Linked DNA regions of Methylicorpusculum oleiharenae. The protein of the gene in region 1 interacts with the protein of each later gene in a pairwise test. Links are inferred from orthologs where the notes say so. Each region holds a gene or a part of one and is shown on either strand. Other genes may lie near its edges.

Region 1 (7,595 bases):
GGCTTCCACCTTCACGTTGAGGAATGTTGTTGGTATAGCAAAATACATTTTCCTGGTATGAGTCATTCCATTGCATTGCGACTTCAATCGTTACGCCTTCCCTTTCTGCTATAAAATGAAATACATCTGGAAACAAAGGTGTTTTATTTTTATTCAGATGCTCAACAAATGCGCCTATTCCACCCTCAAACTCGAACACATCTTTTTTATCTGTGCGTTCGTCTTCCAAACTGATTCTTACCCCTGAGTTAAGAAATGATAGCTCTCTTAGCCTTTTCGCCAAAATATCATAATGAAACTCAACATCTGCGAATATTTGTGGACTAGGCTTAAAATTAATTTTTGTTCCGCTTCCCTCTGTTTCGCCGACTGCAGCTAATGGAGCAACCGGTTCACCCAGAATGTATTTTTGTTTATACAACTGTCCGTTTTTCCTGACCTCAAGATTTAGCTCTTCTGATAATGCGTTTACAACAGAAACCCCTACGCCATGTAATCCACCTGATACTTTGTAGGAGTTGCTATCAAATTTACCACCCGCATGCAAAACCGTCATAATAACTTCCGCAGCAGAACGACCCTCTTCTTCATGAATATCAACTGGGATGCCTCGTCCATCATCAGTAACTGTCACTGATCCATTGCTGTGAATAATGACTTTAACTTCTTTACAATGTCCTGCCAGTGCTTCGTCGATTGAATTATCGACTACTTCAAAAACCATATGATGTAAACCCGATCCATCGTCAGTATCACCTATATACATACCTGGTCTTTTTCTGACTGCATCTAAACCTTTGAGAACCTGAATACTCGTACTGTCATATTGCTGATTATTATTTTCTGTCATGTTTTATACTTTTATTATTGTAATGTTTCACGTGAAACCATTAACTTCATCAATTTCGCCCTGTTCCACGTGAAACATTTTGAAATTGATAAGTCTACTAATGTCACCAAATTCATTAACTTCAGAGGCAGTTAGAAAAACTTGAAAACTAAGTTGCGAGAGATAGCTAAGTAATTTATTTCGATTCACCCAATCTAATTCAGCAGTGAAATCATCAATTAAAATACAGCCATTATTTTTATGTTCCATAACCATAAGTTTAATTTGGGCCAGTTTAAGAGCCAAAACAATACACTTTAGTTGCCCTCTTGAAACAAAGTCCTTGGCCAAACGTTGACCAATCATCAATAACAAATCTGACCGATGAGGACCGCTATGTGTAAAACCATAGCGTATATCTTTTTCAAGATCATTGTTAAGACTCGATAAAAAACCTTTACTTTTATCCCAACCTAATTGAAACGAAAAGGTTAAATCATCAAGAGCAATGAATTGAGTTAAAACGTCTTTAAAAACGGGCAATAAATTCTGAACATAAAGTTGTCTATATTCGTTTACGATAGTGCCGTAATTAACTAATTCATTATTCCATATTTCCAATTGCTTGAAGTTTCTCATTTTTAACAAGGCATTTCGCTGTTGCAAAGCACGCTTGTAGTTACGCCAAGCGATTAAAAAATGTTCATTCCTATTGAAAATACCCCAGTCAATAAACTCTCTTCTAATTTGCGCTCCAGCATCAAGCAAACGATAACTTTTAGGATCAATCAACAAAATAGGTAAGGAATAAGCCAAAAGATCTCTAGATTGTTGAGACTGATGATTGATTCGTATTTCACTGGATTTTCCATCCAGTCGTATGCCTAGTTGACAATTAATCCCGTTTTTTAATAAGACGTTTCCGCTTACGGTGAGTTGATTTTCGTCATGCTTGATGGCGTGTCTAATCGTTGAAGTCCTATATGACCGGGCACGACCCAGCAGAAAAATAGCTTCAAGTAACGCACTTTTACCACCAGCATTTTTGCCAAATATCAGATTAAGGCCAGGTGAAGGTATCAGTGTGGCTTTTTGAATGTTTCTAACATTGTAAATAGTGAGTTTCTGTAAACTCATAAATTACAAATCTATCCACTTAGAGGCGCATGGGCATAACAATATATCGATAAGGCTGAGCTACGGGTTCTTCAAAAATGCAACTACTCAAGTTGCTTGCTATTGAAATAACAGCTAATTCAGAATCCATATTACTTACGGCATCAAGTAAATATTGCGCGTTGAATGAGATGGTTAGCTCATCTTGATATTCAATAAATAATTCTTCTTCAGCCTCTTCATGTTCTGGGTTATGCGCTGAAATCTTTAAACTGTTAGGCGATATCTCTAAAGAAATACCTTTGTATTTTTCATTAGACAAAATAGCAACGCGGGTTAGTGCATCTTTGAGAATTTGCCTTTGGACATAAATGGGGTTACGAAAATCCTGGAGAAATACTTTATTAAAGTCGGGATAACGTGCGTCAACCAATTTTGCAGAAAAAACAATATTTTTTATGGCAACTTTAATATTGTTTGAAGAAAATTGTACTAATAGATCCGTTTCAGGATCATCCAGTAGACGCAGCAATTCCATTACGCCTTTTCTAGGAATGATTATTCTTGCCTCATATCCGGTGGGCGACTGTAATTCATTTTCATAAACAGATAAACGATGCCCATCTGAAGCAACTATCCGAATTTTAGAATTAGAAATATTAAGCATCAAACCATTCAAGTAATAACGCACATCTTGATTAGCCATGCAAAAAACAGTCTTTTCCAAAGCCACTTTTAGCAGGCCGGCATTGATATCAAATTGATTTTCAAGAGGGGTTTCAGAAAACTCAGGATAATTTTCTGCGGGCAAAGTACTTAACGAAAACCGGCTTCGCCCAGAAAGAACTTTCATTTTGTCATTTGTAAGCTCAAATTTTATCTCAGCCTGACTAGGTAATAAGCGACAAATATCCAACAACTTACGGGCGGGAATTGTTGTTTCGCCAGGCTCTGTCGAAATATCAATTTTTATATTTGCCATAATTTGAATTTCGAGATCTGTCCCTATTAATTCCAAATTATCAGATGTTAATTTCATAAACACATTTGACAGAATTGGCATAGTCTGTCTTTTTTCAATAACACTGACAATTTGCTGCAATGGAATAAGTAATTGTTCTCTATTAATAATAAATTTCATATTCTTAAAATATTTTATTATTACTATTAAACCATTGAATTTCTGTTACTAATCTCATAATATATTTTATAATCAATAGTTTATGTAACTTAATAAGTTGTATAAAACCCTGTGTATAACCACTTAACAAACAATGGTTAAAAATCAATGCATTTTTAAATCACAAATAATCACAGCTTGTTCACAGTTAATGAGACAAAGTTCTCAACAGGTTCAAATAATCTTCTTCTATTTTTGAATCCGAATCTCTTAACTCGGCAATTCTCTTGCAGGCGTTAATGACAGTGGTATGATCACGGCCGCCAAACGCTTCACCAATTTCAGGAAAACTATGAGAGGTAAGCTCTCTTGCCAGGGTCATCGCAATTTGTCTTGGCCTGGTTATAGATTGCCTCCTGTTTTTTGAAGATAAATCAGCTACACGGATTTTAAAATATTCAGCCACTGTTTTCTGAATATTTTCAATGCTTACCAATTTATCTTGAAGCGATATGAGGTCATGTAAGGCCTCTTTAACAAACTCTGTTGTAATTTCCCTGCCGGTGAATTGGGAATTTGCAATAACCCTTCTTAGAGCCCCTTCTAAGTCTCGTACATTGGATGGAATTCGCTTACCAATAAAAAACGCTACATCTTGTGGTAACTCAACATTGACTAAAGCTGCCTTTTTCATAAGAATAGCAGCCCTTGTTTCGAGATCAGGCGGCTCAATAGCAACAGGTAATCCCCAACCAAACCTTGATTTTAGGCGATCCTCAAGACCTACTATTTCTTTGGGGTACTTGTCACAGGTTAAAACGACTTGGTGCTTATTTTCCAATAACGTATTAAACGTATGGAAAAATTCTTCTTGCGAACGCTCTTTTCCGGCAAAGAATTGTATATCGTCGATCAGCAGAGTATCTACTCCACGATAATATTCTTTGAATGTATTAATTGCATTTTGCTGCAAGGCTTTAACCATGTCCTGCACGAATTTTTCTGAGTGCAGATAGACAACGTTAGCCGATGGATTTTTCAATAATATGGCATTGCCAATGGCATGCATCATATGGGTTTTGCCTAATCCCGATGCGCCATAAATGAGAAGCGGATTGTATGCTTTTCCAATATTTTCAGAAACCTGAATGGACGCAGCTTTTGCCAGCTGGTTTGATTTTCCTTCTACAAAATTATCAAAGGTAAATGCGCGATTTAAAAAATTTGGTCTGGCTTTTTTTGTTTCACTTGATTTATTAGATTGCAATGGTAAAGATGTAAGGGTTTTTTTTGATCCTATTTCAAGCGTTAAGGTCAAATTACCATTTGAAAATTCATCAATTGCATTTTCAAGTTTATTTAAATGATGTTCTTTAACCCAATCAAGAACAAAACGGTTAGGCGCCAAAAGTTTGATATGATCGTCGCTTTCCAGCGCTTGTAAAGGCCTGATCCATGTGCTGAACTCGGAAGGTGCTATTTCGTTTTCAAGTTTGACTAGACAGTTATTCCAGATGGAGCTCATTAGTAATTTTGATTAACAGATTAAGTGTTGTGACGACAAAATATGGGTCATTGTAACATGAAACAAAGTCAGTTTAATTGACAAAATAGGTCAAGCTGATTTATTATCCCGAATCTTTTTATCCGTTTTTAATTAACAACCACTTCTTCAGGATACAGACCAATGAAAAGAACTTATCAACCGAGTAAAATCAAACGTGCAAGAACTCATGGTTTTCGTGCAAGAATGGCAACAAGAGGCGGTCGTAAAGTTCTCAACGCTCGCAGAGCGAAAGGCCGTGTCAAATTGTCTGTCTAGTCTTTGAATAAGATATTAAGTTTCCCTCCCTATTTAAGGTTAAGGAAGCCAGCAGAATATAAAAAGGTATTTGCCAATCCTGTAAAGTCAAGCGATAGCTATTTTACGCTACTAGCAATAAGCAATCAGACTTACTCCCCAAGGCTTGGCTTGGCAATTGCTAAAAAAAACATTAAGCGAGCTGTAGATAGAAACAGACTTAAAAGAACAGTTCGCGAGAGCTTTAGAATGCAACAGCATAAGTTATCCAATATTGACATAGTTGTTTTAGCACGAAGAAGTGCAGTTGATGTTTCTCCAGAAGTATTGAGAAAGTCATTGGAAAAACATTGGCTTAGGTTGGTAACCCGATGCGAATCTTGCTCATAGCAGTCATAAAGTTTTATAAATACTTTATAAGTCCGTTGCTAGGGAATAGCTGTCGTTTTCATCCAAGCTGTTCAAGTTATGCCTTAGAGGCGCTTCATGTGTATGGGGCGGCCAAAGGCTCCTATCTTACGATCAGAAGATTACTCAGATGTCACCCTTTTCATGAGGGTGGATTTGACCCAGTTCCAAAAAATTTTGGTAAAAAAAATGGATAACATAAGATTTATACTGATTGTCATTTTTGCAATGATAAGTTACATGCTGTGGCAAGCATGGCAAATTGATTACGGTCCAAAGCCTGCTGTAGCAATCTCTGATCAGCCTGAAGTAGCAACTAAGGGTGATTTACCAGCAACAGTAGATTCGTCTGATTTGTCTCAAACTCAAGACAGGAGCGACGTAAACGCGCCTTTGGCCTCTATTTCCACTGCCGGACAAATCATTAAAGTAAAAACGGATGTCTTGGCACTTGAGATCAATACTCAAGGCGGAACTTTACAAAATCTTGATTTAATCAACTATCCTTTAGAAAAATATAATACTGTTGTTCAAAGAATCAGAGAAACATTTGGCTTGTCTCCTTCTGTAAAAGACACCACTCCTATTCGTCTTTTCAATACTGATAAAGAAAAATTATTTCTGGCACAAAGTGGTTTGATTGCCGAAAACAGTACTTTAAGTGCTGCCAATCACCATAGTGTGTTCACGGCCGAAAAGAATAATTATGAAATGACAGAGGGGCAAGACACTATTGAAGTCCCTCTGACATGGACTGACGGTAAAGGCTTGGTCGTAACAAAGACTCTGGTATTAAAAAGAGGAAGTTACGAAATAAGCTTACTTCAAAATGTAAAAAATAATGGTGCAACTCCCTGGTCTGGCCGGCAATACAGCCAATTATTGAGAACCCCTTATACTGATGCATCTGCTAATAGCTTTATCAGAACATATGCAGGAGGAGTGGTTTACACGGACGAAGATAAATATCAAAAAGTCGACTTCGACGACATGGCTAAAGAAAATTTAGAGATCAAAACTTTAGGCGGTTGGAGCGCTATGATTCAGCACTATTTTGCTGCTGCTTGGGTACCCCCTAAAGATGAAGAAAATAATTTTTATACCAAAGACCTTAAAGACTTTCGCTATGTCATAGGCTCTTACTCGCCTATTAAAACAGTTGAACCTAATCAGCAAGTTGAATTTGCCGCACAATTGTTTGCAGGTCCTAAAATTCAACCTATGTTAGAGAAAGTTGCTACGGGTCTTGAGCTAACGGTTGATTATGGCTGGCTGACAATTGTAGCTAAACCTATTTACTGGTTATTGAACCAAATCTACGGGTTTACCGCTAACTGGGGTTTTGCAATTATCGGCGTAACACTTACTATTAAATTACTGTTTTTTAAACTGTCACAGGCCAGTTTTATTTCAATGGCCAAAATGCGCAAAATCCAACCTCGATTGAAAGAACTTCAAGAGAGATTTGCTGATGACAGGCAGCGGTTTAACAAAGAAATGATGGATTTATACAAGCGGGAAAAAGTGAATCCATTGGGCGGTTGTTTGCCAATTCTTGTTCAAATACCGGTATTCATTTCGTTATATTGGGTATTAGTAGAAACGGTGGAACTTCGCCAAGCCCCTTTTGCAATGTGGTTGCAGGATTTATCTGCTCAAGATCCATTTTATATTTTGCCAATTTTAATGGGCATCACGATGAAGATTCAGCAGAGTTTGAATCCAGCTCCCATTGATCCATTACAGGCAAAAATTATAAAGATGTTTCCTCTTGTATTTACAGTATTTTTCCTCTTCTTCCCATCCGGGTTAGTAATGTACTGGGTCGTTAACAATACGTTATCTATCATTCAACAATGGTATATAACCAAAGGAATAGAAGAAGCCAAGTAATACTGTGTGGATATTATAACTGTTGATACCATTGCAGCAATCGCTACACCGCCGGGAAACGGCGGTGTAGGCATCATTAGAGTATCAGGCTCTGATGTCACAAAAATAGCCCAACAAATCATCAACAGGCCCCTAAAGGCCAGATTTGCGCTATTCACAACCTTTAGTGATCAAGACGGATCCATCATTGATTCGGGTATCACTCTGTATTTTCCCGCCCCGGCCTCTTATACAGGCGAAGACGTTTTAGAACTTCAAGCTCACGGCGGCTCAATAATTTTAGATATTTTGCTAAAAAGAGTTTTATCGCTTGGTGCCCGTATTGCGAGGCCTGGTGAATTCACTGAACGCGCATTTTTAAATAATAAAATTGATCTGGCGCAAGCTGAAGCGGTTGCTGATTTGATTGAAAGCAGCACAGAGCAATC
Region 2 (7,728 bases), 750 kb from region 1 along the record:
GGAAGGAAAAATGCGCCAAAAACACATTGGCAGGATGGGATAGAGAGAAGTATTTGAAGAGTATCAAGAGTCGGCCTGTAAGCCGGGTTCTGTCTGGAACAGCCATTCATCTAGGCTGCAAGTCACCCTGCAGCTCAAGCAATCTACCCGGGAACCGCGCGGGCCACGCGTATGTTCCCCTATTTGATCTTGCTCCGAGTGGGGTTTACCCTGCCACACCTGTTGCCAGTTGCGCGGTGCGCTCTTACCGCACCATTTCACCCTTACCGGATTTACATCCGGCGGTATATTTTCTGCGGCACTTTCCGTAGGCTCACGCCCCCCAGGCGTTACCTGGCACTCCGCCCTATGGAGCCCGGACTTTCCTCCATCCCACTGAAAGTGAGACAGCGACTGCTCAGCCAACTCTTGATCGCGCCGATTATACGTGATTACCTCGAGTTGACCAGAAAAAACATTAAACCGTGTTAATCACTCTCGGCTTGACCAACCAAACTCAAAGCCAGCTGATACAGGACTTTTTTGCGAACGCCCGTGATTTCAGCCGCCAAGGAGGCCGCTGTTTTGATGGAACATTCTTGCAACAAGATTTTTAACACCTTAAGTTGTTCATCATTTATTTCGTCATGACCTTTTTGAGAAACAAAACCGTCGACAATGACCACAAACTCGCCTTTTCGCATGTTTTCATCCTGCGCGACCTTTTCCAGCATTTCTTCCAGGCTCGATTTAATAATCGTTTCATGCATTTTGGTCATTTCTCTGGCGATGACAATCTGATGATCCAGAGGAAAAACCTTGGCCATATCCTGCAAAGAAGCCAATATGCGATGACTTGACTCATAAAATACCCAGGTTGCCGGGTTATTTAAACGATCGGTAAAAAATGCCACTCTTGCCGAGGACGTTCTAGGCAAGAAGCCTTCAAAAGTAAACCTGGAAACCGGCAGTCCAGAGACTGATAAAGCAGCAATCAATGCACATGCTCCGGGAATGGGTACCACATCGATTCCTGCATTCTTAGCCAGCCGCACCAAAGGCATGCCGGGATCACTCAGCAAAGGCGTACCGGCATCCGAGACCAAAGCAATCGATACCCCCTGTTGCAATTTATTTAAAAGATCGACCGAAACCCTATCCTCATTATGCTGATGTAAAGACACCATTTTATTATTGATATTGTAATGTTGGAATAAATGCAACACATGCCGGGTATCTTCAACCGCAATCAAATCAACAGTCTTTAAAACCTCAACCGCACGAAAACTAAAATCAGCCAAATTACCTATTGGCGTTGCAACAACGTATAATCGGCCTGTTTGATCACTCATTTATTTTCACCTGATTTCCTGCTGTGAGGGTATGACAATCACCATGAGACGGCTTTATCATTCTAATTTACTCTTGTCGGGCGTCGTTTTGCTGTCGGCTTGCGGCAAAACAGGAATTCAAGATTCAAGCTATGAGCAAGACGCCAAAGCAGCCAAAACTTATATGCAGCAAGGCCAACCCAAAAAAGCGGCTCGAGTCTATCAACATCTGGCTGATAACGAAACGGATTTGCAAGATCAATTTCGCCTTTTGGCGATTGAATCAATGATTTTGTCAGGCGACATTAATACCGCAAAAACTTACGCTCAGGCTATCAATGCCAATCAATTGTCAGCCCAACAACAAAGTCTGCTTAATCTCTATCAAGCCCAGATTGACCTGAGCTTTGGTGAGGCAGAACAAGCTGCCGTCCGCCTGGAACAAATCCGCCCCGAACTGCTGCAAAACAATGACTTGATTAAATTCTATCAATCCAATGCCTTTGCTTACTCATTGACCGGCGACCTGATTAAGAGCGCAACCTCGCGCATAGCGCTAGGCCCCTTGCTTCCACCCGATCAACAAGCCAAAAACAACTCGGCGATACTGGAAGCGCTCAGCCTGGTGCCTTTAAACACGCTTCAAGAAACCCAGGCTCGCAGCTCAGGTTATTTGACCGGTTGGTTGTCGCTGGCCAGACTGGTCCGCCAGGATTCTCAAAATCGCGTTCAACTTCAAAACGACTTCGTGCAATGGCAAAAAGCATTTCCCGGCCACCCCGCCAATGATTTACTTCCTCAAATTCTGGCCGGCCTGCAAAACCTGCCTGGTATTATTGCCATCATTTTGCCCGGCTCGGGCACTTATGCAATGGCCGGCAAAGCCGTCCGGGAAGGCGTGATGGCTGCGTATCATCAGGATAACAGTGCGTCCAAATCAGAACTGCGCTTTTATGATAGTGAACAATCACCCGCATCCGCACTTTACACCCAAGCCAAAGCCGAAGGCGCCCAATTGGTAATCGGCCCATTAAGCAAACCGGATATTATCGAACTGGCAGGCACTGCAAACTTGGATATCCCTGTTCTGGCATTAAACAATGTTCCTGAAATAGCCAGAGACAATCTGTATCAGTTCGGCCTCAATCCCTTCGATGATACCGAGCAAGTCAGCGCCAAAGCCTGGTCAGACGGCCACAAAAAAGCGTTGCTATTGATTCCTGAAACAGAACAAGGCGCTCGCATCCAGGGGTTTTTTCAGCAGCTTTGGGAAAGCGGCGACACCGCTCTTTTGGAAACTCAGAGCTACGACCCCAAACAAACTGATTTTTCGGAACCTATCAAAAAACTACTTAATCTGGATGAGAGCACTTATCGCTTCGAAAATTTACGGCAACACATTCCGGACATCACGTTTACACCCCGAGTTCGCCACGATGCCGAATTAGTCTTGCTTAACGCTTATGAGACGGCCGCCCGGTCGATCAACCCGCAGCTCAAATACTTGCAGGCGGCTCATTTACCGGTTTACGCGACACCTCAGGTCTATACCGGCAATCCCAATCCATCCAGCGATATTGATCTGGAAAACATTATTTTTTGTGATACGCCCTGGCTGTTCGATGACGCCTACCCAGGCCCGCTCAGCTTTTCCGCTCTGGTAAATGTCAGGGAAAGCTTCCCGCCTATTTACCTGCGCCTGATCGCGATGGGTATAGATGCTTACCACTTGTCCACTCAACTGAATCACCTCGCAAACGAGCCGTTTAAAGGAGCCAGCGGCAATCTGACGCTGACAGAAGGTAACCGTATTAAACGCAATCTTGTCTGCGCTCAGTTTAATCAAGGCCGACCGCTAGCAACGGGCATTGTTAACAGCCTGATTCAGATGGATAATTTGCCTGCTGCACCAGAGAACCTTTCCACTGAATAATGGCGCTTATTCCCAACAGAGACAAACCGTCTCATTTAACCAAAGGATCTGCAACTGAAGAGCAAGCCTGCCAATTCCTTATAAGCCAGGGGCTCAAACTGGTGGATAGAAACTTCCGCTGCCAAAGCGGGGAACTGGATCTTGTCATGCTCGACGGCAAAACCCTGGTGATAATCGAGGTCAGATATCGCAAAAACAACCGTTACGGCGGCGCGGAAGCCAGTGTCACCCGGCAGAAACAAGCAAAGATTATTGCCGCCACCCACTATTATTTAACCCAGCACAAAACGGGGGCCTCCATTCGTTTTGATGTTGTCGCAATAACAGGAGGCAACCCTGTGAATTGGATAAAAAACGCATTTCAAACAGAGTGGATTTCATGAGTTTACAAGATCGTATCGAACAACATTTCACTCAAAATACCCTGACTCAACAGGAAGCACTGCTCAACTTAAGCGAAATCATTGAGTTTGCCTCTTTGAGATTGGTCGCAACGCTGCTGAATGACAATAAAATTCTAACATGCGGAAACGGCGGCTCTGCCCTCAATGCCACGCAGTTCGTGGTTAAAATGCTCAACCGTTTTGACCGTGAACGTCCGTCCTTACCCGCTTTTGCACTCACAACCGATACCTCAACTATCACGTCGATTGCAAATGACCTTCTATTTGATGATGTTTATGCCAAACAAATCAGAGCGCTGGGACAAAGCGGCGACATTCTTTTGTTGTATACCGCCAGCGGCAATTCGGCCAACATGGTCAAAGCAGTCAGCGCGGCTCATGACAAAGATATTTCAGTCATTGCCTTAACCGGCCAAGAAGGCGGCATGCTGGCACCCATATTCAATGAAACAGATATAGTAGTACGCGTGCCTTCAAACATAAGACACCGGATTCAAGAAACGCATTTATTGATTACGCATTGCTTGCTGGACCTGGTCGATCAACAACTGTTTGGCGACAACAGCCCATCACGGTAATACGCTGATAGCCCAAAGTGACAGAACAGACTTCAAAAGGAAGTCTGTTCTGTTGACAAGCCATATCCTTATTTCGTTTTCAATAATATCTTTTTTGCATACTCGTTTGGAATTTGAGTAGCTGCTTTTAAGCGCACCGCTTGATAATTGAAAGCCACGCTGCCCTTGGCGGCTTCATTTTTGCCCAGAATAGCCAATGATGCACCGTGACCTTTAGCCGCCGCTTTTTCATACCATTGTGTGGCTTTTTTGACATCCTGCGACATGCCCAAACCCCTGTCATACATCGCCGCCACAACCACCTCAGCTTCCAGTAAACCTTGCTCGGCCGCTTTAAGCATCCAGGCCGCCGCTTCCTGAAGATTGACTTCATAGCCGTCTCTACCCAGTAAAAACAACGCCCCTAATTGGGCCTGGGCAAGCGCATTGCCCTGTTCGGCCGATTCCTTTATGGGTGTCTTTTGTGCGGCCTCTTCGGCATGAGTCATAGCCGTGCCGGACAAGACAAAAACACACACTATCAATTTTATTATTTTTATCATTTCGTCACCTTCCCGCCCAATTTGAATAATTTATTATTGGCCTGGGCATATTGACTCAATAACCAGAAAATTTCATTATTTAATAGCGTCGTCTAAAAGCGGAATCATGCTTTATACATAGGCCAGTTTGTTCCTGCCAATTCAGACTGAGCGACTGGATAGTAAAATCAACGCTTCATTTAAGCTTGACCGCAGTCCCGTAAGCCAAAATTTCGGACGCATTAGCCATGATATTGCTGGTCGTAAAGCGAATATTGACGATGGCATCGGCACCGCGCCCTTTTGCTTCGGTTACCATTCTTTCAATGGCGATATCCCTGGCCTCGGCCAACATTTCGGTATAGCCTTTTATTTCTCCACCCACCAGCCCTTTTAAAGCCGCCATTAAATCACGGCCGACATGCTTGGATTGCACCACATTGCCCACTACCACGCCCAAACACTCTTTAACTTCTCGTCCCGGCACATCTGGAGTTGTCGTAAATATCATCTTTAATTTTCCGCTTATTGAATAAAAACCCTACAAGGTAAGGCGATAGCCGGGCATTATGGATCGAATTCAACACGCATTGCAAAATTGTTATTATTTTAAAAGTCGCAAACCATAGCCGCATAAAACCCAGGCAATCAAGATGATCCACGTTAAAATCAGTTTCTTCACCCGACAACTATCCTGACACAAGGGGTTACCGAGATCCGAATGCACGATGACGTAATAAGGTAAAGTCGGCATCAAATCAAGCCAGCCTCCATCCAAGGATAGAGGTGAAATCCGATACCCATTTCTAATCAGGTGCGCCAACTAAAACATTGAGTCAGTAAGGTGGGGTAATACCGGCAAGGGTTGGTTGATGTGAGTTACAGCTTTGTATTTTTTAATGGGTTCGGCTCACCAACGCTGACCATCATGCGCTAAGGTGAACGACTGCGTTTGGTTAATCCACTTTCTGTTTTGCTCGCTTCCCCATTATTCCTTAAGCTCAAAGATAACTTTCTTTGCTGGTGACTGTAAAATCCGGGCAAGATCATTCCTGACCTATTCAGTTTAAAAGAGCGAATATTTTTATTGTGTTAATACACTGCAGCCTTATCCCCTTAATCTTCCGGATTTTTTAAGATAGCGAATACTAAAAAAAGAGGTTATCAGCAATAATCCTATAATTATCAAAAGCTCATTGCGTCGCCCATCATCAAAGCCAGATAATTCGGGATATTTCAACAAGGTTATACACGTAATACCCATCAGCCAGACATGCAAAGTACTTACTTCCTTTGACAGCCAGCGTCGCCAATTAAATTCCATGCTATTAAATGTACTTTTTAAACCGTTAAAATTAGGTATCCAACGATTCACGCGTTTGCAATAACTATCAAACTCAGTGCCAAATTTTTCCTGCAAAAAATTCTCTTCCGCCATCACTATGGATTGAAAAATAAACAGAAACAGAGGGATAACTAAGCCTACGAAAATCAAGGAATTGGATAAAATTCCAATGCCTACCAACATCAATATATTGCCAACATAGAGCGGATTTCGGCAGTGATTGAAAATACCCTCGGTCACCAGATTAACCGCATGAACTTTTTTCTTGAGACCACCCCTCTTGATGTAAGCTAATCCGATAGTAGCGCCTCGAATTATTTGACCGAAGATGGTGATGAATAAGCCAAAGAATAAAAGCCAGTTATGATTCACATCCGACAAGATGACAGGCGATGGAAAAAATAATGCCATGTATAACGGAACAAATACCCAGTTACGATATTTAAAAAAGAAATTACCGATTTGAATCATTGTTTTCTCGCGATGAGTCCGGAAAAGTTATACCACTTAAAAAACACTTCACTATGCTCAAAGCCAATATCCTGAAGCAAGCTAATATTTTCGCTGAGTTTGTAAGGAACAAGAATGTTTTCCAGGGCTTCTCGTTTTTGCGAAATTTCCATTTCGCTGTAGTTATTCCGGCGCTTGTAGTTATAGTATTGCTTAATAAATTCGCGATTGAATACACTGTCTTCTGCCAGTATTTTTTCAACCAGAATTAAAGCACCCCCGCTTTCCAACCCATCGAATATCCTCTTCAAAAGTTTTTCTCGTGAAATCGGTCGAACAAATTGCAATGTCAGGCATAAAACAACGACAGAGGCATTGGAAATCTCAACATCACGATTCAAATCAGCCACACGCAAATCAAAAGGCCGGGAAAAGCCAGCTTCATTAAGTTTGATTCGGCATTTATCCAGCATTTCGGTCGAGTCATCAATACCTATGAATCGTATATCTTCGGATACGCTGGTATTCATACCGATCAAGGTGGTGCCGGTGGCACAACCTAAGTCGTAAACATCTGTGCCCGGCTTGGCATAATCTGCGGCTAACTCGGCCATCATTCGCTGTATTTCTCCGTAGAAAGGCACCGATCGATTAACCATATCATCAAAAACATTCGCCACTGCAGAACCGAATTTAAAGTCAGTGGCCACTTTAAGTTCTTCTTGAAAAACACGATCTTTATCTGGCATAAAAAAATAAGTATTTAAGACGCTAAAGAAAATGAACAGGCGTTTCCAGAGAAATTATATACAACGCATTACTTATATAAAGAGTAATTTCTTGTTGCTGGAAAGTATTCAATGTTGACGGTGACAAAAACTGGATATTGATTGCCAGTTAGTACTTTCTATCGATGAAAATCTTTGTGACCTCCGCAGGCGAGTCCTGATGCTAAAAGCGGGGGTATTTGCGCGCTTCTCAGTCTTTCGGCTCAGAACAAACCCCACGGCATTGAATTTATCACGGTGCGCCCATTGAATCGCGCAGTGAAAGCGAAATACGTTACCACTAATCAGGTTGGGAATTTTGGACATATTCGCAGCCATTATGTAACAGTGTTTTGTAGCAGACGCTGTTATTGAGCCACGACAGGAAATATTTTTTCCCTTTTAATCAGCTGCTTATAG
Region 3 (7,713 bases), 1.0 Mb from region 1 along the record:
AGAAATAATGATGCCCTCGCTAAGTAAAAAAAGATAAAAAAATTACGCCATCAAGGCTACAAAAAATAGTGGTACGAATACTGCTGTATTTTTTGTTAGACGGTTATTTGTCATTTTATGTCTATGTTATGGTGACATCTCATTTTGAATATAAATCTGTTCAGATAAATACCTACCAAAAATTATTCAAGCTGATGAAGTAGCTAAATTGAAAATTTGATATACCCTTTACTGCTAAAGCTAAATTTTAAACTTTGTTTATTTCTTTAAGGAACACACTCATGGCACACTTTTCTCGCATAGCTTTAGCTTTTTCGCTATCTATGGCATCGTTTTCTTCTCACGCAATCGTTTTTAATCCCGGCAACGGACATTACTATCAAATGGTTGATTTTACCAGCGACTGGAAATTGGATTGGAATGAAGCGAAAGCCTATGCCGAAGGCTTGAACCATGAAGGCAGAACAGGTCATTTAGCTACCATTACGAGCCAACAGGAAGATGATTTTGTTTGGGGAAATGGGGGTGAAGGTCGTTTTTTAGGTGGCTTTGATATCAGCTCTCAAGATACTTCCGGTAATTGGGTTCATAATGCATGGCAGTGGGTAACCGGAGAAACATTCACATTTACAAATTGGATAACTGGCGAGCCTAGTCATTGGCAGGATGGCTCGGAACTGACCCCTAATAACGAAGACTATCTGATGTACTGGTGGACTAAAGAAGGGCTTACAGGAAGATGGAACGACACTAATTTGGATTCATCCTGGCTAGACGGCAGCACTATTGCCTATACAACCCGAGGTTTCGTTGTAGAGTTTTCAGAAAGCAGCATAACTTCCGTTCCATTACCAGGTGCCTTTTGGCTATTTGCAAGCGGGCTATTATTTATTGGCTCGTCTTTAAAAAAGCGTTCAAAATCATAGGATTTAGAAAGAGCCAAGGATGGCTCGAAACCTAAGAAATAACCCTCATATCGTCGATATAATTTGAATCTTGCCTGTGGAGAGCCACCTGATACTGCCAGCAGAGATATCAGAATACGACTAAACGGCTTTTATATTCTGACTAACCAGCGTCTCTCTCAATCTATCCAGCACTTTTCCGACCATACGACGGGAAATCCAGGCTTCACCTGCCATTATCGCGGCAATCAGTTTACTGAATTGTCTATCCAGCATTTCTATGCTGGCATAGCCGTGAGCACCGGCAATCAAACAATCCATCAAATCGAATTCTTCCAGTTGATCCGCAATCAGCACAATTTTACTGGTGAAACATCCCTTTACTAAAAGACTGATGTATTCAGGTGTTTGCTGTTTCCTTAGATGATAGTCCAGCAAAATAACCGAAGGTTTTAACGCTATGGCCGAGTTAAGTCCGATAATGTCATTATCACTTACAGAAATGGACAAGCCTTCTTTATCCGCCAGCACCCGGCATATCTGGCTTTTATCGATCAGTAAAATATCAGTCATGGCTCATCAACGATGTTTTTTTTGTAATTATTGTTTTAATCCTAAAACCTGACTGGTTTTAAGACTACCGGACTGGAAAGGGATAAAGATACAAGAATGGCCGTAAGTTTAGTTTAAGTTTGCTGAAATAGAAATGGACGTAAGTACAAGTGCTTATTGTCATTGTTAAATGAGTTGGACAAACCTTGTTTACTGGTGAAGAAACTTTTGAATTGGGCACTGTTCTCTTTAGTAGTGGCTGTCGCCCCGGCACGGATTGCCGGGGTCCAGAAGCCAAGGATGGCGTTGGGCTTTAATAGCCTTGTGACCTGGATTCGCTTACGCAGTCTAACGGCTCCGGCAATCCATGCCGGAATGACGGCGTTGAGGTACGTTCAACTACTCAGGCGAACAGTGCCTTGAATTGACGAGACACTAACGTAAGTAACCATGATCTGATAAACCTACCGCAGACGGTTTTAGGGGCAATCAACTGCCTTTTGAAAGTACGCGATCATAAGAGGCTGCTCGCTAGACAGGCGTCGGCGGCACTGAAACCCAACCTTCGATTATCTCAACTCGCTGGGTAATTCCACAAAGTAAGGTGTACGGAATGGTATCCGCGCACAGGGCTATTTCTTCCACAGCCAACCCCCTACCCCAGAGCGTGACCGGATCCCCCGGCTTTGCGTCAGGTTGACTCGCTAAATCAACCGTAATCATGTCCATTGAAACCCTGCCAATCAGCGGCACGCGTTGACCGTTAACCAAAACCGGCGTTCCTGATTTGGCGTAGCGGGGATAACCGTCTCCGTAACCAATGGCCACCACCCCCATCATCGTCGCACGCTCGCACAGCCAAGTGCCGCCATAACCTACGGTATCGCCTTTTAAAATGGGTTTTACCGCAATCAGTCTTGAGTGCAGTTCCATGATGGGTTTAAGCCCAAGCTCTTCACCCGTGTTATCGGCAAAAGGTGAAACGCCGTATAACATAACGCCGGGTCTGACCCAATCGGCCAACGAGGCCTTCCAACCGATGATACCGGCCGAATTGGCAACACTTCGTGGGCCAGGAAAGTCTGCCACTGCGTCGTTAAAAAGTCTGATTTGCGCCATTGTCATACCATCTGACAAATCATCGGCGTTAGCCAAGTGCGTCATGAAATTGAATGGTTGCTTGATTACGGGGCACTGTAATAAACGCTGATAGACGACTTTGATTTCGTTGGGCTTAAATCCCAGCCGGTTCATGCCCGAATCGACTTTTATCCAGATAGCGATTTGTTCATGCGCCTGCTTTTTTTCAAAAATGTCAACCTGCCCCAAAGAATGTACGACAGCATCCAGATTGAAACGGATCAGACTGTCCAATTCTTCTTCACAGGTAAATCCTTCCAAAACAGCGATGCGTTGCTGTATACCCGCCTGTCTCAATCGAATTCCCTCATGGACTCTGGCGACGGCAAATCCATCCACAGGCTTGAGAGCCTGAGCAATGCGTAACATGCCATGGCCATAAGCATTCGCCTTGATCACCGCCATGATTTTGGCATGCGGGGCAAAGTGATGAACTTTCATTAGGTTATGTTCGACCGCATCAAGATTGATAACGGCATAAGCGGTAGGCGTCATAAAGAGAGGAAATGGTTATTCGTAGTCATTGTCACTGTAGCTGTGCCCTGCAAAATTCTCAAAGCGCGTGTACTGTCCCAAAAAGGTGAGCCTGACCGTTCCAATTGGACCGTTTCTTTGTTTACCGATAATAATCTCGGCAACACCTTTATCGGGCGAGTCGGGATTGTAGACTTCATCCCGGTAAACGAAAACAATGACGTCGGCATCCTGCTCGATACCGCCTGATTCTCGAAGATCCGACATCACCGGGCGTTTATTGGGACGTTGTTCCAGATTCCGGTTCAGCTGTGACAAGGCAATGACCGGCACGTTCAGTTCCTTGGCCAGAGCCTTGAGGCTTCGCGATATATCGGAAATTTGTTGCACGCGATTTTCACCGCTGGCAGGCGATTGCATCAATTGCAGATAATCCAGCACGATAAGACCCAACTGACCGTGTTCACGCATTAAGCGCCGAGCTCTTGAACGTACTTCAGTCGGCGTCAGTGCGGGCGTATCATCGATAAACAATTTGGTTTCCGCCAGCATATTAATCGCCGAGGTCAGACGCGGCCATTCATCATCATCCAGCTTACCCGTCCTGACCTTATGCTGATCAATACGGCCTAACGACGACATCATCCGCATGGCCAATGAGTCACCCGGCATTTCCATACTGAAAACTGCGACCGGTTTATCCCCTTTGATCGCAACGTTTTCAGCCATGTTCATGGCAATGGTAGTTTTCCCCATCGACGGCCGCCCTGCTACGATAATCAGATCAGAGGGCTGCAGACCTGAAGTCATTTCATCAAAATCGCTAAATCCCGTGCTGGCACCGGTGATTGAGCCCTCCTGCTCGTAAAGCAGTTCAATTTTATCGACTGCTTGCGCCAATAATGACTTAATTGCGGTAAAACCACCTTGTCCGCGCTGCCGCTGCTCGGCAATGTGAAACACCTGCCGTTCGGCATTCTCCAGCAATTCCGCCGTATCCCGGCCTTCGGTATTAAAAGCGGAATTGGAAATATCGGTACCGACATGAATCAACTGCCGGAGTATCGCTTTGTCCCTGACAATTTTGGCATATGCGACAATATTGGCAGCACTGGGCGTGTCTTTGGCCAGCGTCCCGAGATAAGCCAATCCGCCGACCGTTGTTAACTCGCCAATTGCTGACAAGGATTCGGATAGCGTGATGACATCAAAAGGCTCCTGCTTTTCAGCAAGCTGCTCTATCGTCTTAAAAATCAGGCGATGGTCCTTACGATAAAAATCGCTTTCAACTACTTTGTCAGCAATGGAATCCCAGGTCTGATTATCCAGCATCAAGCCGCCCAGCACTGATTGTTCGGCCTGTATAGAATGAGGCGAGACTTTCAGTGCCTCCATCTCATAATCACGATCGTAGGTATAGTCTTCAGACATTCAGATAAAGTATTGAAAAATTTTGCATTATAAACCCGGAAAAATCTTTTGATCCACGAAAAACACTAAAAGTACGCAAAAGTTCAACGAGATACCAACGGTAGACAAGGTAACGCCTTATTTGGGGTTTACGCCGGATGCTGATAGATTGTAAAGCAAAATTATTATGTGTGAAGATGGCCAAAAAAGTTAGATCGCCCAATCCCCAAGGCAAAGGTTTGTGTTCTGTAATCGACCGTTTGAACGATCTGCAGCAACACGTTAACGCGCCGCCAAAACCCATTACCCAGATAGCGTCGGAACTGTTTACCTCGCTTTTCATTCTGGAAAGCCGCATTCGCTTCAAACCGGTGCTGGACAGGAAATATTGGCTTTATAGAAAAGGTGATAACTACCACCTTTCATTGATTAGTCCAAAGGAATGGCATCAATCGCTTTCGGGCCATTATATCGGAGAATGCAGGCTTCACCCTGACTTAACCTGGTCTCTGGCACTGTCGGAAGAAACACAAAATAATCGTTTATTGATGGAAGAGATACATTTTCGCCGTCAGGCATTCGATAAAAAACTCAAATCCGCCGAACAACTCAATGAAACACTGCCCGTTTTTGTTAACGATTTCTCCTATCATTCCAGAGTTCTGGCGTCTGCATTAGCTTTTTCTCTGGCGTCGTCAATGAGACAAACCGATATTCTGGGTCTCAGCTTTGATCAGGCTCTCAAATTAGAATGCGGTCCGATCACCAAAACTCATGACGACGTTTAACCGGCAATTTGAGTGACACTGCATGCCTGGCAAGCCCGAGCATCGGATGACTTAAAAAAACAGTTACTTGAAATTTCTGACGAACACTTTAATAAACACCTTTACGGGGACAGGGTTTCCCAAAAGCTCATCGTAAAGCAGTTTGATATGATCAAAGCTTAAAAAGGCATAGACGCCATAGCCTTTGGTGCTAAAAAACTCTGCATTCAGCGATTCTATGAAATCCGACCATTCTACCGGGAATGATTGTAATGGATGCTCGCTCATGTTACGTACTCCACATTAGTTCTTGACTCGCATTAATTAATGCATTCCATGTGCCAAGAATAACTTCCCCTTCACAACCAGATCCTAACGAACATGAAGTCACACCATCACGTCAGAAAATGAAAGATGAGCAGGATGTGCTGAACAGCGTGAAGCGCATCGTTCGCGATTGATGCGCTTCTTAACTCAGCACATCCTACACTCTGTATTTTCAGAATAAACAGTCAGGAGTTGTATAAAAAAACATTCAAGCCAGATTTATTAACCAGGCCTTTCAACAATCCTAAAAACTGTAACAAAACTGTCACATTTCTGTCACAAAGCTGTCATTTTAAGCCTATAAGCTTGCTGCAATTTCTACTCTTATACAAGCTTACATGAAACTTACAAAAATGAAGTTGGCGATCATTTCAGTTCTGGGCTTCAGCCTTTCGACCAGTGCTTTAGCAATAGATCTTTATATGGACAGCGAAACCAAGCAGCTTTTTGCCGAAGACGGTCCTGGACGGGTTAAATTGGGCACGTTTGAAAAAGTAGAGGACAAAACCAAGCAAAATGAGGAAATTGCCGAGATTCGTAATGATCTGAAAAATAAGGAGCAAGAGTTTAAAGAATTGGAAGAGCACGTAGTCGCAGTCAGAGAAGCGAATGCTAAAAATGACGAAAAATGGTTTAACAAAATCAATCTAAGAGGCTATACCCAGCTTCGTTATAACCAAAAACTGACCGGTGACCGCACCGCAGGCGAGCCTGAGTTGCGTTCTAACGAAGGCGACAAATCGATCAAGGACAACAGCAATTTCTCGTTCCGGCGGGTTCGTTTGGTGTTCTCGGGCGACATCAACGAATATGTATCGCTGTATATACAACCGGATTTTGCGACTTCAACCGGTGGCAGTCAAAATTTTGCGCAGTTGCGTGACGCCTATGCTGACTTAGCCTTTGATAAAACGCATGAATACCGTATCCGTGCAGGTCAATCCAAAGTTCCGTTTGGCTGGGAAAACCTGCAGTCATCACAAAACAGGTTGTCCCTTGACCGGGCCGATGCGCTTAACAGTGCGGTACCCAGTGAGCGTGATTTAGGCTTGTTCGCCTACTGGTCTCCGACTCATGTGCAAAAGCTGTGGAAAGATTTAAGTCTGAAAGGTCTGAAAACGTCGGGTGACTATGGCGTATTAGGCTTCGGTGTCTATAACGGTCAAGGACTTAACAGAGATGAAACCAACGATGATCTGTACATGGTTGCCCATGCAACGTACCCGATCGAACTGGACTTTTTAGGTTCTGTATTTGAGGGACAGGTCGTGGAGGTTGGCGCGGATGCGATGTCTGGTAAATTCAATGTCTCTCCAGTCGATTACAGGACTTTCGACGGAATATCTAATAAAAAACCCTCTGCAGATGATAAAGGCAATAGCGAAGATAGAGCGGCGATTCATGCCATTTTGTTTCCACAGCCCTTTGGCTTACAGGCTGAATGGAACTGGGGTAAAGGCCCTACACTTAACGTAACTGACAACGTCATCGAGAGAAAATCCCTCAGAGGCGGCTATGTGCAAGCCATGTATAAAATCGATAAGATTCTGGGCTCACAAGGCACCTTAATTCCGTTCGTGAAATGGCAACATTACGACGGCCCGCATAAAGGTGCAGCAAATGCCGCTTATACGCATGTTGAAGAAATTGATTTTGGCTTTGAATGGCAAATGATGAAAGCGCTGGAACTGGTCATGACCTATACGATGATGGACAGAACCAATACCGTCGTAAGCACAAGCTCCTCTAGCGATTATCTGGGCCAAGCCTCAGGCGACCTGATCCGCACCCAGTTGCAATGGAACTATTAATTCGTAACTTTTCAGCATAGAAACAACGCTCCACGTAGGTTGCGGTTGGCGATAGCCAACCCAACATTTCAAGGCCGAAGCCTTAATTTGTTGGGTTGCGAAAAGCATGCAACCCAACCTACCCAATTTTTAACTCAGGTTTTGAACAACAAAAATCCTGAACCAAAAACCTTTAGCGTCTTTACTCTTTCTGCCCTTTGAGTAACCGCTTGGCTTCATTCCACAGTTCATCCAGCTCTGCGAGTTCGCAGTCCCGCATCCCGCGACCGGAAGCCAGCACTTGCTGCTCTATGTATTGAAAACGGCTGGAGAATTTCTTGGTGCTTT

What was found.
Region 2: the proteins of dnaA (region 1) and GO003_RS01450 interact in binary tests that used the Escherichia coli proteins (3 or more experiments, as listed by UniProt). The link is inferred for Methylicorpusculum oleiharenae from one-to-one orthologs.
Region 3: the proteins of dnaA (region 1) and dnaB interact in binary tests that used the Escherichia coli proteins (3 or more experiments, as listed by UniProt). The link is inferred for Methylicorpusculum oleiharenae from one-to-one orthologs.

What each region holds. Positions count from the first base shown.
Region 1 is NZ_WUTY02000001.1:1,044,244-1,051,838, reverse strand. What follows is about bases 2,433-5,298. They hold dnaA (chromosomal replication initiator protein DnaA), read right to left. Parts: upstream 4,591-5,298; coding sequence 3,274-4,590; downstream 2,433-3,273. Other genes in these bases: yidD (membrane protein insertion efficiency factor YidD), read left to right, coding at 5,238-5,298; rnpA (ribonuclease P protein component), read left to right, coding at 4,891-5,256; rpmH (50S ribosomal protein L34), read left to right, coding at 4,753-4,887; dnaN (DNA polymerase III subunit beta), read right to left, coding at 2,433-3,086. Outside these bases: gyrB (DNA topoisomerase (ATP-hydrolyzing) subunit B), read right to left, coding at 1-850; DNA replication/repair protein RecF, read right to left, coding at 878-1,966; more of dnaN, read right to left, coding at 1,986-2,432; more of yidD, read left to right, coding at 5,299-5,471; membrane protein insertase YidC, read left to right, coding at 5,464-7,167; tRNA uridine-5-carboxymethylaminomethyl(34) synthesis GTPase MnmE, read left to right, coding at 7,174-7,595. UniProt on the Escherichia coli protein: Plays an essential in the initiation and regulation of chromosomal replication. Binds in an ATP-dependent fashion to the origin of replication (oriC) to initiate formation of the DNA replication initiation complex once per cell cycle.
Region 2 is NZ_WUTY02000001.1:298,443-306,170, forward strand. Bases 2,425-5,423 are described here. They hold GO003_RS01450 (SIS domain-containing protein), read left to right. Parts: upstream 2,425-3,622; coding sequence 3,623-4,225; downstream 4,226-5,423. Other genes in these bases: GO003_RS01440 (penicillin-binding protein activator), read left to right, coding at 2,425-3,243; GO003_RS01445 (YraN family protein), read left to right, coding at 3,243-3,626; GO003_RS01455 (tetratricopeptide repeat protein), read right to left, coding at 4,294-4,767; GO003_RS01460 (heavy metal-binding domain-containing protein), read right to left, coding at 4,943-5,257. Also shown: rsmI (16S rRNA (cytidine(1402)-2'-O)-methyltransferase), read right to left, coding at 468-1,331; more of GO003_RS01440, read left to right, coding at 1,375-2,424; GO003_RS01465 (methyltransferase family protein), read right to left, coding at 5,855-6,562; carboxy-S-adenosyl-L-methionine synthase CmoA, read right to left, coding at 6,559-7,290. UniProt on the Escherichia coli protein: Required for the timely initiation of chromosomal replication via direct interactions with the DnaA initiator protein.
Region 3 is NZ_WUTY02000001.1:2,086,785-2,094,497, reverse strand. The notes cover bases 2,306-5,289. They hold dnaB (replicative DNA helicase), read right to left. Parts: upstream 4,503-5,289; coding sequence 3,108-4,502; downstream 2,306-3,107. Other genes in these bases: GO003_RS09590 (DUF2452 domain-containing protein), read left to right, coding at 4,679-5,269; alr (alanine racemase), read right to left, coding at 2,306-3,092. In the rest of the region: poly-beta-1,6-N-acetyl-D-glucosamine biosynthesis protein PgaD, read left to right, coding at 1-27; GO003_RS09610 (C-type lectin-like domain-containing protein), read left to right, coding at 282-926; GO003_RS09605 (DNA-binding response regulator), read right to left, coding at 1,047-1,478; more of alr, read right to left, coding at 1,989-2,305; GO003_RS09585 (hypothetical protein), read right to left, coding at 5,333-5,536; GO003_RS09580 (porin), read left to right, coding at 5,914-7,386; mazG (nucleoside triphosphate pyrophosphohydrolase), read right to left, coding at 7,568-7,713. UniProt on the Escherichia coli protein: The main replicative DNA helicase, it participates in initiation and elongation during chromosome replication. Travels ahead of the DNA replisome, separating dsDNA into templates for DNA synthesis.